Regions from separate parts of the Paenibacillus sp. FSL R10-2796 genome, predicted to be linked through region 2. Evidence: riboswitches for the same ligand, from Rfam matches in the RefSeq annotation. Region 2 holds a riboswitch; the other holds the start of a gene.
The links. A riboswitch is a leader RNA that binds a small molecule or an ion and turns the genes downstream of it on or off. The one in region 2 is predicted to bind cyclic di-AMP.
Positions count from the first base shown of each region.

Region 1 (5,627 bases), 1.2 Mb from region 2:
TAGGTACCTCATATCTCACTTTTCATGGTGCAGAGCATAGTCGTTTTTCTCATTCTTTAGGAGTATATGAAATTACACGCAGAATCATTTCGCAATTTGAGCGCAGCGGGTATAAGGATTGGATTCCTGAAGAAAGTTTGCTTACTTTGTGTGCGGCTTTGCTGCATGATTTAGGGCATGGTCCATTTTCACATTCTATAGAAGAAGCTTTTGAAATGAACCATGAGGATTGGACCTGCCGAATTATTTTGGAGGACACGGAGATCACCGAAATATTGCGTGATGTGGAGGAAGATTTTCCTCGTAAAGTAGCCTCAGTTATCTCTAAGACATATGAGCATGAAATTGTTGTCAATTTGGTTTCTAGTCCGCTGGATGCTGATCGTATGGATTATTTGCTGCGTGATGCGTACTATACAGGTGTAAACTATGGAACCATCGATATTGATCGGATTTTGAGAATGCTTCGTCCTTATAATGGGCGGATTGTAGTAAAAGAATCAGGTATGCATGCCATTGAAGATTATTTAATGTCGCGTTATCAAATGTACTGGCAGGTATATTTTCATCCGGTGACGCGCAGCTCTGAAATTATTTTGCGTCAAATCTTCCGTAGAGCTAAAGAGTTGTTCCAAGAGGGGTACAAATTTCGCTTTATGATCGCTCCGCTGGAAGATCTCTTTCGAGGAGAAGTAACAGTGAAGCAATATTTAATGCTTGATGAGGCACTGGTACAGACTGCTTTTATGCAATGGACCCTTGAAGAAGATGAGTTATTAAGCGACTTGTGTACCCGTTTTATTCATCGTAAACTGTATAAATATGTAGAGATCGAGAATTTGGATACAGATATGATTACGGAAATCCGCAGCAGTTTTGCGGGAGCGGGACTTAACCCAGAATATGACTTAGAGATTGATTATCCGACAGATTTGCCTTATGATGTGTTCCGTCCAGGAGCAGCCTTCGACAATAATCAAATTTTACTGCTTGATCGGAATGAGCAATTGCGGGAAATTTCAGAGGTATCGGATATTGTGCGCTCAATAAGCGGGATTCATCGTGGCAGATATCACCTATATTTCCCACAGGATAAGCTGAAAAAAGCCCTTACACGGTTGCCCTCTTCTGTAGCAGAGATTTTTGCAAAATAATACAAATATTTATGGAACTATTGATAAAAACAACAAGGAGTGAGCTTTAAAATGTATCTGTTCGACACTCATACACATTTAGATGCGCCTCAATTCGACGAGGATCGCGAGGAAGTTATAGCTCGTGCAGTAGAGGCCGGAGTTAGCAAGATGATCAATATTGGATTTAATCGGGAAACGATCCCTTCAACGATGAAGCTGGCTGAATCTTATGATTATATTTATGCAGCGGTGGGCTGGCATCCACAGGATGCGATTGATATGAAAGAGGGGGACCTCGATTGGATCGCCTCTCTTTGCAGCCATGAGAAAGTGGTGGCCATCGGAGAGATTGGGTTGGATTATTATTGGGATACCTCTCCCAAGGATGTGCAGCAGGAGGTCTTCCGCAAACAAATTGGACTAGCCCGTGAACTAAAAATGCCAATCTGCATACATGACCGTGATGCCCATGAAGATGTCGTACGGATTTTACGGGAGGAAAAAGCAAATGAAATTGGTGGCGTAATGCATTCTTTCTCAGGCAGCTGGGAAACCGCAAAAATGTGTCTAGATCTAGGATTTCATTTGTCATTTGGAGGACCGATCACGTTCAAAAATGCCAGAGTGCCTAAAGAGGTGCTTGCACAGACGCCATTGGACCGATTATTGATCGAAACAGACGCTCCATATTTGACTCCACACCCCTTCCGAGGCAAGCGAAATGAGAGTGCTCATGTGAAGTTAGTAGCAGAGGCTGCGGCTGAAATTAAAGGGTTAACATGGGAAGAATTGGCTAAAATTACGTATACGAACGCACTGGAACGATTTGGGATTGTCTGAAAACAGGAGTAAAACGGGTGAAAAATAGAGAATGGCCGATATATTAAACTTTTTTAATATAAAAACGGCTGATTATTACAATATTTTAACCATATATTTGCGTAAACGTGGTTGAATCGTCCTTTACAACATGCATCAAAACAGGATATCATCTTTTCAGTGATGTGAGCTGTTGTTATTGTGACAGCCATTGATTCATGGATCGTCTCGCTGAGTCTCCGTATGGAGAACGGGGGAACCAATATTGAACTGCCGCATGCCTGTATCTTGAATACGACTAGGAATTGCCGCAGAACAATATTTGATTTCTTCACGTGGTCTTTGGGGTGAATTTAAGGGCAACCGCCGTGAGCGGGTGACCTGAAATAGGGCGTCTCTCTTTCGTCCGAACCCGACAGCTAACCCCGTAAGCGCAAGTAAGAGAGGCAACCTCGTGCACAAACATTCCCGCGTATTCTGACATCGGAGAAGCCACGAAAGAGTCCTCAAGAGAACTCTTTTTAGGCTTCTTTATTTTTGAATAAACTGAATGTTGCCCGCATACTGTTATATAACAGGTGTGGGAGTAGCTGTGCCGAGCAGGCGATCCATGAGCAGGAGACGCTAAGTTAATACGTGCGTATCCTGTGACAATCTCAAATAGTTTCGTCAAAGAAATTCAGTCCTCATGATATACAAATTGACGACGAGGCTATGTAAGGAGGATGGAGAGAATGGGCTTATTCCAACCAGAGGTATCCCATGATTCGCAGTCATCCAGCAGGTCTTTCGCATTACGGTGGGAGCAAGTAAATACTCGCGTACTTTTACTTGCAGGTGTGATTTCAATCGCAATCGCGCTGTTAATTCTGCTGTACGTACACGGTCAAAGTAATAAACAATTAGTTTTAGTAATAGACGGGCAAACACAGACACTTGAAACGCGAGAAGCACTTCTTGGTGATGTGTTGGAGAAAGAGCAAATTTCGCTGCAGCCGCATGATGAATTATCTTTAGGTCTGAGTGATGAAATAAAAGACGGTGACCGTGTCGTTATCAATCGTGCGCAGAAATTTAGCCTTACTGCGGACGGAGCAACAAAAACGTTATATACGACCGAAGACACTATCGGTCAAGCGATTGACAAACTGGGTATCAACCTAGAAGGCTATGATAAGATTTTTCCTTCGTTAGACACCACCATCTCTGCTGACATGGAGATTAAGATCGTTCGTATCAACAAGCAAACGGTACAGCGAACAACTAACTTACCTTTCCGTGTTATTAAGACAGCAGATCCCTCCCTTACTGTGGGAACAGTTAGAGTGGCACAGGCAGGCAAACCAGGCGTCATGGTTCAGCATATTGAAAAGATCTATCAAGACGGAGAACTGGCCTCTATGCGCATGATCGGCAAGGAAGTACAAACGGTAACAAAAGATAAGATCATTGCCGTTGGTACTAAAGCACTTCCTAAGCCTACTGTAGTTGCTAAAGCTACAACAACTTCCAAATCAAGCACTACCTCCAAAACGACTAAAGTTAGCGCTAAGACTAAGAACGTCACAAGCAAGGCTGGCGTAGACTTTGAGTACAAGAAGATGATTAAGAACGTCTCCATGACAGCTTATTCGTCAGAAGAGCCAGGGATAGGTACTAAAACTGCCTCCGGAACACGCGTAACGGAAGGTCGTACAATTGCAGTAGATCCGAATGTAATTCCTATTGGCTGGTGGGTTTATATCGATGGGCTTGGATTCCGCCGTGCAGAGGATACTGGCGGTGCCATTAAAGGCAATAAAGTGGATGTCTATTATGATTCCCTGAGCCATGCTCGTAATTTCGGCCGTAAATCACGTACCGTTTATGTGATTGGACCTGTGAAACCAGAGCTTAACTAGAACTGAAGCTTTTGCAAAAAATCCTTTGATAAGCTATAGTGATGATAACCGTTAAGGAACGCTGGATGATCATTTCGTTGATCGCAGAGCAACCGCTCATCACTTATACATTCTTTAACCAAAAGAAGAGGAGCGAATCCTCTTCTTTTTGCTTTTTTTGGAAGGAGTCAAGAAATATGATTAAGGAATTAATCGTCGTTGAAGGCAAAAGCGATACCGTAGCCATTAAGCGTGCTGTAGAAGCGGATACCATTGAGACAGGCGGCTCTGCTGTAAACCGGACTGTAATTGCTAAGATCGCGCTTGCTATGGAACGTAGAGGGGTTATTATTCTTACGGACCCGGACCATGCTGGGGAGCGAATTCGTAAAATCGTTTCAGCGAAGGTGCCGGGCTGCAAGCATGCTTTTATTCCAGAGAAGGACGCAACTCGAAAAGGGGATATCGGTGTAGAGAATGCATCGCCAGAGGCGATTCGTCATGCGCTGCGTAATGTACATACCTCTTTTGAAGGAGCACCTGCTTTGATTGGTATTGATGATCTTATGGCCGCTGGAATGCTTGTACACCCTCGGGCTGCTGAAAGACGTATGGCGCTTGGTAATTTGCTTGGAATCGGATATTGTAACGGCAAACAGCTGTACAAGCGGCTGGCGATGTTTGGGATTACGCGGGAGGAATTTGCCGGGGCTCTCGCCCAAATTGATCAGGGAGGCATTACTTCATGAGTGGTAGAGAGGAAATTTCGACTCCAAAACGGACCAAAGAGATTATTCAACGTTATGGATTCAAGTTCAAGAAAAGCCTGGGACAGAATTTTTTGATTGATCAAAATATTTTGGACAAGATTGTAGACGCTGCTGGACTAGATAGCGATTCTGGGGCGCTGGAGATCGGGCCGGGAATTGGAGCGCTGACGGAGCGTCTGGCACTAACAGCGGGTGCTGTAACTGCCGTAGAGATTGACCGTAGACTGATTCCAATATTAAAAGACGTACTTTCCCCCTATCCCCATGTTAAGGTTCGTAACGATGATGTCCTCAATGTGAACTTGCAGGAAATGTTCAAGGAAGATTTCACCACTGTGAACAAGGTCAGTGTGGTTGCTAACCTGCCTTATTATGTGACTACTCCGATTCTGATGAAGCTGCTCGAAGAGAAGCTTCCCCTTGATAACATCGTTGTAATGATTCAGAAGGAGGTTGCGGAGCGTATGGCTGCATCTCCAGGTGGAAAGGAATACGGAAGTCTTAGCATTGCCGTGCAGTACTACAGCGAGCCTGAGCTCGTCTGTATCGTGCCACGTACGGTATTCATCCCTCAACCTAATGTGGAGTCTGCTGTTATCCGTCTGAAGGTTAGAGAGCATCCTCCGGTAAAGGTGGAGAGTGAGAAGCATTTCTTTGAAGTGGTTCACGCTTCTTTCACACAGCGCCGCAAGACGATTGCTAACAATCTGAAGGCTCGCTACTTCCCTGAACAAGGACGTGAGCAGCTGGAGGCTTTACTCGCAGAAGCGGGTATTGAACCGACCCGTCGCGGAGAAACACTCAGTCTTGAAGAATACGCCCGCTTAAGCGGTGTTTTGCTAGCCGCTGGAATTGAATAAGCAATAGGAAACGGTTGTTGTCTTAAGGACAACAACCGTTTCTCGTAGAAATATAAGGATGTTATTCTGGTGGAGCATTATACATTCTTATATTTTAAAAATATGTTGAGTTATGAACCAACTGAGGCCTTTGCCCATACGATGGGGTAGAGGTGGTGGTTG
Region 1 is NZ_CP150178.1:39,919-45,545, forward strand. It holds gene NST58_RS00180 (HD domain-containing protein) at 1-1,154, shown strand, start outside; gene NST58_RS00185 (TatD family hydrolase) at 1,206-1,976, shown strand; cyclic di-AMP (ydaO/yuaA leader) riboswitch at 2,175-2,404, shown strand; gene NST58_RS00190 (3D domain-containing protein) at 2,690-3,856, shown strand; gene rnmV (ribonuclease M5) at 4,033-4,584, shown strand; gene rsmA (16S rRNA (adenine(1518)-N(6)/adenine(1519)-N(6))-dimethyltransferase RsmA) at 4,581-5,465, shown strand.
Region 1: it holds a riboswitch for cyclic di-AMP, as region 2 does, so the genes downstream of both, NST58_RS00190 (3D domain-containing protein) here and NST58_RS27350 (TrkH family potassium uptake protein) in region 2, are expected to answer to the same signal.

Region 2 (5,627 bases):
CTAGATCGTATGTACCCGCTTCGTAAATGCGGCGTGATGCCAAAGGAGGTCTGTCTTTACTATCACATGGGCCAGTGTTTGGCACCGTGTGAGAAGGAGGTTCAGAAATCCGAGTATGAGCAGATTACGCAGGACATCGCTGCTTTTCTAGGCGGAGGTCATGAGGCGGTTAAAAAGGATTTACAGCAAAAAATGCAGGAAGCTGCTGAGGAATTATATTTTGAGCGGGCGAAGGAACTGCGGGATCAGATTATCCATATCGATGTATTGATGGAGAAGCAGAAGATCAACACTACAGATACTAAGGACCGGGACGTATTTGGTTATGCTGTAGACAAGGGATGGATGTGTGTACAGATTCTGTACATGAGACAAGGGAAGATGATTCAGCGCCATTCCTCCGTGTTCCCGTTCTATGGTGAAGCCTACAGTGACTTTATGTCTTATGTGACGCAGTATTATAGTGATAATCCCGCTTTGCCGCAGGAGATCCTGCTGCCGGATGTGCTCGATGAGGAATCTCTGGCTAATAAAGAGACTAAACCCGAGATCGCCATAGCTGCTCCAGCAGAAGCGGATTTACAACAGGGTGAAGATACTCCTGAATCGGCTGAAGAGGCTGAGGCACGTGCGACGGCGGCGGAGGAAGCTGCGGCAGCTGGGATCGTGGATGCCGCTGGCGGCGCCTCCATTCTGCAGGAGTGGCTGGGCATTAAGGTGCTTGTGCCACAACGCGGTCTTAAGAAGCAGATGGTTGGCATGGCTTGCCAAAATGCAAGAGTGGCTATCGACGAGAAATTCCGGCTGATTGAACGGGATGAAGAGCGTACCTCTGGAGCAGCGATCAGCTTAGGCGAGAGCTTGGGGCTTGAACGCTTGAGCCGTATTGAGGCGTTCGATAACTCGAACATTCAGGGGACTAATCCGGTCTCAGCGATGGTTGTCTTCATTGATGGTAAGCCTGCACGAAAAGAGTACCGTAAATATAAGGTTCGTACGGTAGTGGGTGCGGATGATTATGGAACGATGCGCGAGGTCATTCGGCGGCGATATGAACGGGTATTGAAGGAGAATCTTCCGATACCGGATCTTATCGTGGTCGATGGAGGGAAAGGGCAAATCTCCTCTGCGATTGATATTCTGGAGAATGAGCTGGGATTATTCATTCCGGTCTGCGGCCTTGTTAAGGATGATAAGCATAAGACGGCTCAGCTTTTAGTTGGAGATCCGCCAGAGCCTGTCGCGCTAGCCCGGGACAGTCAGGAATTTTACCTTTTGCAGCGGATTCAGGATGAGGTCCATAGGTTCGCGATTACCTTCCACCGTGAACAGCGCGGGAAGTCCATGGTTACCTCCAAGCTGGACTCTATACCTGGTATAGGTGAGAAGCGCCGTAAAGCGCTGCTAAAGCATTTCGGGTCGCTTAAGAAAATTAAAGAAGCCTCCGTGGATGATTTCCGTACACTTTCTATTGGAGAAAAGCTGGCAAAACAAATTCTTGATGCGCTCAAGGATGAAGAGCCAACCTCATAGCAATGGTGACAAAAGAAAAAGGGTATCAAAGCAGCGACTAAAGCTGCTTTGATGCCCTTTTTTAATTTTATTACGTCTTCACATTAGTTTAAATCAAAGAAGAAGGCTCCACCGGCTTAGGCTTCTGTGGTGGATTAAATCGATAGACGATGTAAGCGACTATGAACGGCATAATAATCGCGAAGATACCCGCGCCTACATTTACGCTCTCCTTCATAAAGATCAGCGTAGCGCCCATCAGGATGCTGTCAAACACGACATGGCTGAACATGACAGCAATAAACCCGTAACGAAGGAAAATATAGCTGAACAGCAGCCCGATTACAGTCAGCTCAATGGGACGGGAGCTGATGGGATAGATCGGATATAACGTATGGCCAAACGCCCAAACCAGCGTGGTGATCAAGCAAGCGATAAAAGTGTTCCGGAACACCTTTTTCAGCATAGGAATTCCGAAAAAGCGATAAATGGCTTCCTCAGATAAACCAGCGAGCCATGCGACGATAGGCAGAAGCCAAGCATATCTCATGTTATAAGGAGATTGGGTGGCGTCTGTAGTAGACCAATTGTGCAAGGTAAACGATAATATGATGAACATAACCGTCTGCACCCCTAGCAGAACGAAAGCCCAGATGTAACCAGCCCGGATACTGTCCAACACATATTGTCCATAGCCGGGCTCTTTGGCGCGGGGCCAAGGGTTCATGCCTTCCTCTTTTCGCCATAAGCCATTGCCGCCCACTAAAGAGAAGTAGAGCAAGGAGGACATCAGCAGGCTGTACAAAGCATAAATGATAAACATAATGACAGAGGTAATCTGTGCTTCTAGCCCTTCACCCGTAGATTCAGGCAGCATATTATAGGTGCTGATCATCATGATTACAAAATAGGCTGAGCTTAGGAATACTCCACGTTTAAAGGAAGTATGCTCTCTTCTAAGAATACTGTAGACGAGTGCCAGAATTCCTAAAATCAGTGTGGGTATACCGTAACCGAATAATGTTAGCTTTTCCGCTAAAGAGGTCTGTCCTTGTACGTAGGAGGTATGCCAAGCTGGTGCAGTGAATCCGGCATTAAAGGTGGATACCTGCTCTCCACTGAAATCAAAATAATAGTGCAATAAGGATTCGCCGACCTGAACAGTACTATCCGTATATACTAGCCCATGGCTTCCTGTATTCGATTCAATTTGTAGCTTGGCAGGATTTACTTCCCATTCCTGAAGCCAAGGACGAGCAAGATTCTCCTTCTGCGCTAGAGTGAGGTCAGCTCCCTTGTCCTCTTTTGCACCAACGGAAGCAATGCCTGGCCCCTCATCGGAGACAACTTTTGCAGCCTTTGAGAAAGCGACAATCTTACCGGTATACATATTGAGGTCAACGATGATTTGCGGCTCTTGCTCCGCTGAAGGAGTAAGCGTTGCCCGAAAGACATCAAAAGGATATTTTTGATCCAATTTTTTCTTGGTGTAGTCCTCCACAAGCTTCTCGCGAGACATATAACCATAAAAGGAAGAGTCCGTCTGGTAAAGTACATTCCATTGATCGTTTGGTGCTTCGGTGTAGTTGAGCTTTTGTTCTGCGAATAATATGGCTTGGTCACGGGCTTCTGCCTTGCTAATGACGGTGGTATCTTCACCTGTAGGGCTACTAAGCAGTGAAGGGGAAATCTGAAACATAATAAATAGAATAAGACCGATAATGCCCGAGATGATGAGCCTCTTGGAGAGGGCACGTTGCTGTAAGGGCTGGCCGACGGGATTCATGTAACGCCTCCTTGTTATGTACTGACAATGTTATGTTCCATTATAGTATTAGTGCCTGGTTGGTTACAAAAAACATTATATGTTCTTTTTATGGGTAATAGAGATAGTATAGAATAGTCATGTGAATTTATACCATGAATTTTATCGTGTTCATTTCTGCACGAATGATGAGAATCGGTGTAATTGCAGGGAAAACACGGAAAAGTGATGAGAAAAGGCACTCCTTTTGATGCAGTCTCTTTAAACCGCATTTTTTCATGTGAATGAGCATTAATTGTGTCTTTGTGAATTCACTAAATAACGTATATAATTTGTATGCAATTGTATAGTAGCCGAATTTCTGGTGAAAACGGGGGAACCATAAGAAGTGATGAAAAGTGGAGTGTACACGATAAATGGCACTTTCATCAGGGGTGAATTTCGTTCTGGGAACGAATAGGGCAGCCTGCACAGTCCGAATCCGACAGCTAACCTCGTAGGCTAATTTACTGCAGGAACCAAGTCAGCATTGGTTTTCCAGTGCTTTTTTTGTTGGAATTTTTGATAAGAAGGTGAGCAAAGTGGCTTCACAGTTTCGCAGGATTTCTGAATTTAAGTTTCTGAAGCTCTCGCCGCCGCAGATACTGGTGCTTGGTTTTGCATCGATCATTCTGATAGGGGCCTTGCTGCTTATGCTGCCCATCTCAAGCACAAGCGGGAATTCCGTGGAATTTATTGATGCATTATTTACTTCAACGTCGGCAACCTGTGTTACAGGGCTTGTTGTGCTGGATACCGGAACTTCGTTCACCATTTTTGGGAAAACCGTAATTATGATTCTGATCCAGATCGGCGGCTTAGGTTTTATGACCATGGCCACTCTATTTTCACTGGTGTTAAAGCGTAAAATATCTTTGCGGGACAGGCTAATCCTACAGGAAGCCATGAATCAAGGCTCTATGGAAGGAATTGTGCGACTGATCCGGAGAGTCCTCATATATTCTCTTGTCATAGAAGGCTGTGCCGCTGTGCTGCTGTCTATTCGCTGGGCTTTTGATATGCCGTTGGGAAAAGCGATTTATTATGGCATATTTCATGCGGTGTCTATGTTTAATAATGCGGGGTTCGATATTTTTGGGGATTTTCGCAGTTTAACTGATTATGTATATGATCCGCTTGTGAATATTATTGTGATGTTTCTGATTGTCTCCGGCGGGATTGGTTTTATTGTAATGTCAGATCTGGTGGAGTTTCGGGTAACCCGCAGGCTGTCTCTACATAGTAAAGTTGTCCTGTCCACCAGCACAGGGCTGATTCTGATCGGAGCTTTGGTTATTTTTATATTTGAGTTTACTAACACTCGTACCCTGGGTTCACTGAATTTCGGCGGTAAAATATTATCGGCCTTCTTTCAATCCGTGTCTCCCCGTACGGCTGGCGCGAACACAGTAGATATTGCTGGACTTCGGCAGGCTACACAATTTTTCATAGTGATTCTTATGTTTATTGGTGCTTCTCCGGGCTCAACGGGCGGGGGGATTAAGACAACAACCTTTACGATGATGATTGGTGCTGTAATTGCTATGCTGCGTGGACGGGAAGATGTTGTGTTGTTCCGTTATCGGCTGGCTCAAGAGCGCATCTACAAGGCATTAACGATCACGCTGCTGGCTTTGTTGTTAATTGCCTCTGTGTCGATGATACTCTCCACAACTGAAGACAGTAATTTCTTGGCAATCTTGTTTGAGACGACCTCCGCCTTTGCTACGGTAGGACTGACTATGGGGCTAACTCCGGAACTGTCAGCGATCGGTAAGATTCTACTCTGTCTGACGATGTTTGCAGGTCGGCTAGGTCCACTAACCTTAGCGTATGCACTCGGTCCCAAACAGGGTAAACCACTGTATAAGTATCCGGAAGGTAAAATAATTATTGGATAGGAGTTAATTAGAAATGAAAGCACAGCAATTTGTAGTAATCGGCTTAGGTCGCTTCGGTTCAAGCCTGGCGCTTGAGCTGATGGAAATGGGCTACGAGGTGCTCGGCATTGACCACCATGAAGAACGCGTGGAGGAAATGAGCGATCAGCTGACGCATACGGTAGTAGCAGATGCTACAGATGAGGGAATTATGCGCTCGCTTGGTGTACGGAACTTTGATTGTGGGATTGTTGCGATTGGTGACAATATGGAGAGAAGCATTCTGGCGGCCATTTTGTTGAAGGAGATTGGAGTCAAGCAAGTGGTGGCTAAGGCAATCTCTATCCTTCATGGCCGCGCACTGTCGCGGCTGGGGGTTGATCGGGTTATTTTTCCGGAGCGGGATATGGGGATTCGTGTGGCACATCAGC
Region 2 is NZ_CP150178.1:6,129,916-6,135,542, reverse strand. It holds gene uvrC (excinuclease ABC subunit UvrC) at 1-1,533, shown strand, start outside; gene NST58_RS27355 (CPBP family intramembrane glutamic endopeptidase) at 1,622-3,298, opposite strand; cyclic di-AMP (ydaO/yuaA leader) riboswitch at 3,619-3,794, shown strand; gene NST58_RS27350 (TrkH family potassium uptake protein) at 3,859-5,217, shown strand; gene NST58_RS27345 (TrkA family potassium uptake protein) at 5,231-5,627, shown strand, end outside.